One region of the Lactobacillus sp. PSON genome, then DNA from elsewhere that is predicted to be linked to it. Evidence: riboswitches for the same ligand, from Rfam matches in the RefSeq annotation. Region 1 holds a riboswitch; the other holds the start of a gene.
The links. A riboswitch is a leader RNA that binds a small molecule or an ion and turns the genes downstream of it on or off. The one in region 1 is predicted to bind thiamine pyrophosphate.

Region 2: it holds a riboswitch for thiamine pyrophosphate, as region 1 does, so the genes downstream of both, ACTHPI_RS03745 (ECF transporter S component) here and ACTHPI_RS08960 (ATP-binding cassette domain-containing protein) in region 1, are expected to answer to the same signal.

Annotation. Positions count from the first base shown of each region.
Region 1 covers NZ_JBQXFW010000010.1:34,043-36,252, reverse strand. The annotation lists gene ACTHPI_RS08965 (helix-turn-helix transcriptional regulator) at 1-857, opposite strand, end outside; TPP riboswitch at 981-1,075, shown strand; gene ACTHPI_RS08960 (ATP-binding cassette domain-containing protein) at 1,101-2,210, shown strand, end outside.
Region 2 covers NZ_JBQXFW010000004.1:122,079-124,288, forward strand. The annotation lists gene ACTHPI_RS03740 (ABC transporter ATP-binding protein) at 1-652, shown strand, start outside; TPP riboswitch at 684-774, shown strand; gene ACTHPI_RS03745 (ECF transporter S component) at 827-1,411, shown strand; gene udk (uridine kinase) at 1,464-2,093, opposite strand.

The DNA.
Region 1 (2,210 bases):
TAAAAGAATGACTTACTTGAATAACCAACTCTTGAAATAATTTCTTTTAAGGAAATATCAGGTTGTGCAAGCAAAACTTTTGCTTCTTGCATTCGTCTATCATCAACATGATCTACAAAACTCTTCCCTGTTTTTTGTTTAACCATATTAGAAAAGTAATTTGGATTAAAACCGAAATATTTTGCAGTTTTAGATAATGAAATATCCTCAAAATTATTATCAATATAATTATCGAGAGCCTTTTTCTCAAATTTAGTCTTATCAAGACTCGTTGAAGAAACCATACGCTGATTACGAATTGAAATAATCAACATCACAGTTAGTTCAGCACCAATTAAAGCTCTTGTAAATAACTCCTCATTAAGATACCCATCAATAATATGACGCATAATTTGAGATGGACGAGTTAAAGGACTGTTCTTCATCCACAGAACATGTTCTTCACTTAAGCTTCGAGCAATTTTATCAACTATTGCTTCCTCTTCAATACCCTTACAAGCAAAATCGTTAAAAAATTTTCTATATTCAAATCCTGGTTGAAACTTAAATTTTGTAATTAAAGCATCTTTTGACTGATTAAGTACGGAATATTTGCTATTTTCTGTAAGTAATAAAACACTACCAGACTTCAAATTCAGACTTTTTTCACCACTCTTAATCGTTACACTTCCATTAACAACGTAGATAATCGTTGAAACATCCATTCGGTAATGATGAACGTCAGTATCATGATTTTCAAGATAGATGGTAAACAAATCAAAATTTTTATTGCCTGCCTCAAGCTTTACTTCATTACTTCCAGTCTTATCCGCTTTAAGTACACTCATAAGGTACTGATCCAACGCAACAGCTGTCATATGTCCATCCTTTCTATTTCTATTAAATATAACACTATACTTATATTATATATCAAAAGTTGATATTATTTTAGTGTAAGAGCTTACACTGTTGTAAAATAGACATTTTATATGATATTTTCTATAATTGTCTTGAGGGGTGCTATAAAATAGCTGAGAATATACCCATTGAACCTGATACAGATAATGCTGTCGCAGGGAAGATACTATTTTATACGCCGCCTAACTTAGGAGGCTTTTTTTATGAAAAATATCAAAATTAATAATTTGTCTTTTGGCTACGAAAAAGATAAAAATATTCTAAAAAATATTAATTTAAATCTAGAACCTGGAAAATTTTATTTATTATCCGGTCCTACAGGATGCGGTAAAAGTACACTTTTAAAATTGCTTGCAAATCTATATCCAAAACTAGCTGGACAAGTTTCATCAGGAAATATCAATCGAAATCATTCAACTTACGCCATGATGTTCCAAAATCCTAGTCAGCAATTCACCATGGCTACTGCCAGAGATGAAATTATTTTTGCATTAGAAAATTTACAAAAATCACCTCCTGAATATGAACATCGTCTAAAAATTGCCACAAAGTTTGCTCAAATTACACACTTATTAGATCAAGATATCTCTACAATGTCAGGCGGTGAAAAACAGCGCGTAGCTTTAGCAGTCTTAATTGCTATGGATGTTGATTATTTAATTTTAGATGAACCATTTGCAAGTTGTGACCCTGAATCTCGCATCTTTTTAATAAATAAGTTAAACCAACTCAAGAAAAAAGGAAAAACCATTATTTTAAGTGACCATAATTTAAATGATTATCAAAAAATCTGTGATGAAATTTTACAATATCAAAATAATAGTTTTGTCTTCCTTTCAAAATTAGAAAAAGCCAAAATACTTAATCAGGAAAATACTCAATTAAGCCTTAACTTCTCATTACCTTCAAAAAATGACAAGCCAACTTTTGTTTTAAATAAAACTTCCATTAGTCAAAATCGTTTATTACTAAATCAAAAATCTTTAAGCATCCCCCAAGAAAAAATCACCTTAATTACTGGTGCTAATGGAATTGGTAAAAGTTCCTTTTTTAAAGTTTTGACTAAAATGAATCCATATTCTGGTTCAATTAAATATCAAAATAATGAAATTTCTAAATTAAAATCACGTAAATATCTTCTTCACGTTGCACAAGTTTTTCAAAATGCAAGCGATCAATTCTTAAAAGTTACAGTTGAAGATGAAATTAATTTAAGTAAAAAGCTTTGCAAAAACAATTTCTTTTCAGATAAAAAAATCCAGGAAATGCTTAAATTATTACAATTAGATACTCATCTAAATCAAGTTGTCTAT
Region 2 (2,210 bases), on a different contig from region 1:
GGATAAAGGCCAGTCTGTTGCTTTAGTTGGACCAACTGGTTCAGGGAAAACGACAATTATGAATCTTATCAATCGCTTTTATGATGTTAATAAAGGACATGTATTGTTTGATGGAGTAGATGTCAGAGATATTACATTAAAGTCTCTTCGAGATAATGTTGGGATTGTGTTGCAAGATTCAGTTTTATTTACTGGAACGATTGAAGATAATATTAGATATGGAAAGCCTACTGCTAGCCGTGAGGAAGTAATTCGTGCAGCCAAAGAAGCACAGATTCATGATTTTATTATGACTTTGCCCCAAGATTATGACACCCAAGTTTCTGATGAAAATACGATTTTTTCTACTGGGCAAAAACAGCTCCTTTCAATTGCTAGAACTATTTTAACGGATCCAACTTTTCTTATTTTAGATGAAGCTACTTCTAACGTTGATACAGTGACAGAAGCTAAAATTCAAAAGGCTATGGATGCAGTAATTGCAGGAAGAACAAGCTTTGTTATCGCTCATCGTCTTAAGACGATTTTAAATTCTAATAAGATAGTTGTCTTGAAAGATGGAAAGGTAATTGAAGAAGGGAATCACCAAGAACTTCTAAAAGAACATGGCTTTTACTATGATTTATACACAAACCAGATGTCGTTTGACTAAATTGTGTTATAATGAAAGCGTTACATAATAATTAAGTCACTAGGGGTGCTAATTAGCTGAGACGATACCCTTTGAACCTGAACAAGATAATACTTGCGCAAGGGAAGTGAAAAGAAGCGAATATTATTTAATGCTCCTAGCTGGCTTATTTGATAGTTTAGTTAGGAGCTTTTTATGTTTACTAGATCATCAAAATGGGATGTTAAATCAGTCATATTAGTTGCCTTAATCGGAATTTTAATGGGAATCATCTATACTTATGGCTTTAATAATATTTATAATTTAGCTAAGTTTGTTATGCTTCCAACTGGATATGCTCCAGTGATGGATATGATTTTTTCTGGACTTTGGTATATGGCAGCACCGCTTGCAATGTATTTTGTGCCAACTGTTGGTTCTGGGGTTTTGGGAGAAGTAATAGCGTCGATAGTTGAAATGGCAATAGGTGGTCAATGGGGAGTGTTGACTGTTTTAGAAGGTTTAATTCAAGGAGCAAGCAATGAAATTGGTTTTTTCCCTAAAAAATCACACTATGAAAAATTCACTTGGAAGAGTGTTTTGATTGGAGCGTTTTGTGCGAATTTAGGTGGCTATATTCCGCAGTATTTTATTTATGGTTGGTATAAATATAGCACTAATTTACAAGTTATTATGTTTATTGCTGGGATGATTTCCGCCATTATTTTTGATGGGATTTTAGTAAAATTAATTACTAATTCATTTGATCGTGCTTTAAAACCTAAATTAGATATAGATTAATAACACAAAATTATTTCATAAAAAAAGAGTGGTCTTAAAACCACTCTATTTTTTAACTTAAAATTGATTCAACCTTAGTAGTGAGCATATCGATTGCTACATTATTTGCTCCTCCTTCTGGAACAATAATATCAGCGTAGCGCTTAGTAGGCTCAATAAATTGATGATACATTGGCTTAACTGTATCCATATATTGATTGATTACAGAGTCAAGTGAACGACCACGTTCCTTCATATCACGTTCTAATCGACGAATGAAGCGAATATCATCATCTGTATCAACATAAACTTTAATGTCCATTAAATCACGAATCTCTTCATTAAATAAAACTAAGATTCCTTCCAAAATAATGATATCTGCAGGTTCTACATGAACTGTTTCATCACTTCGAGTGTGTGCAGTAAAGTCATATGTTGGCATTTCAATTGCTTGACGCTTCAAAAGCATTCCCAATTGCTTTTCAAGAAGCGGCATATCAAAAGCGTTAGGATGATCGTAATTAATATTCATTCGCTCTTCCATAGGGATGTTAGTATTATCCTTATAGTAAGAGTCTTGAGTGATAATTGTAATTCGATCATTATCATCAAACTCTTCAGCAATTTTATGGGCGATAGTGGTTTTACCGCTACCGGATCCTCCAGTAATTCCAATAATCACAGGTTTATCAAGATTTGTCATTTTTTACTCCTTAAAATATATCCTTACCAATATTACCTGTAAAATCGCGCTATGACAACATTTCTAATTGATTTTTTAATAAAAAAATTGTGTAATATTTAATTTAACGAATATTTA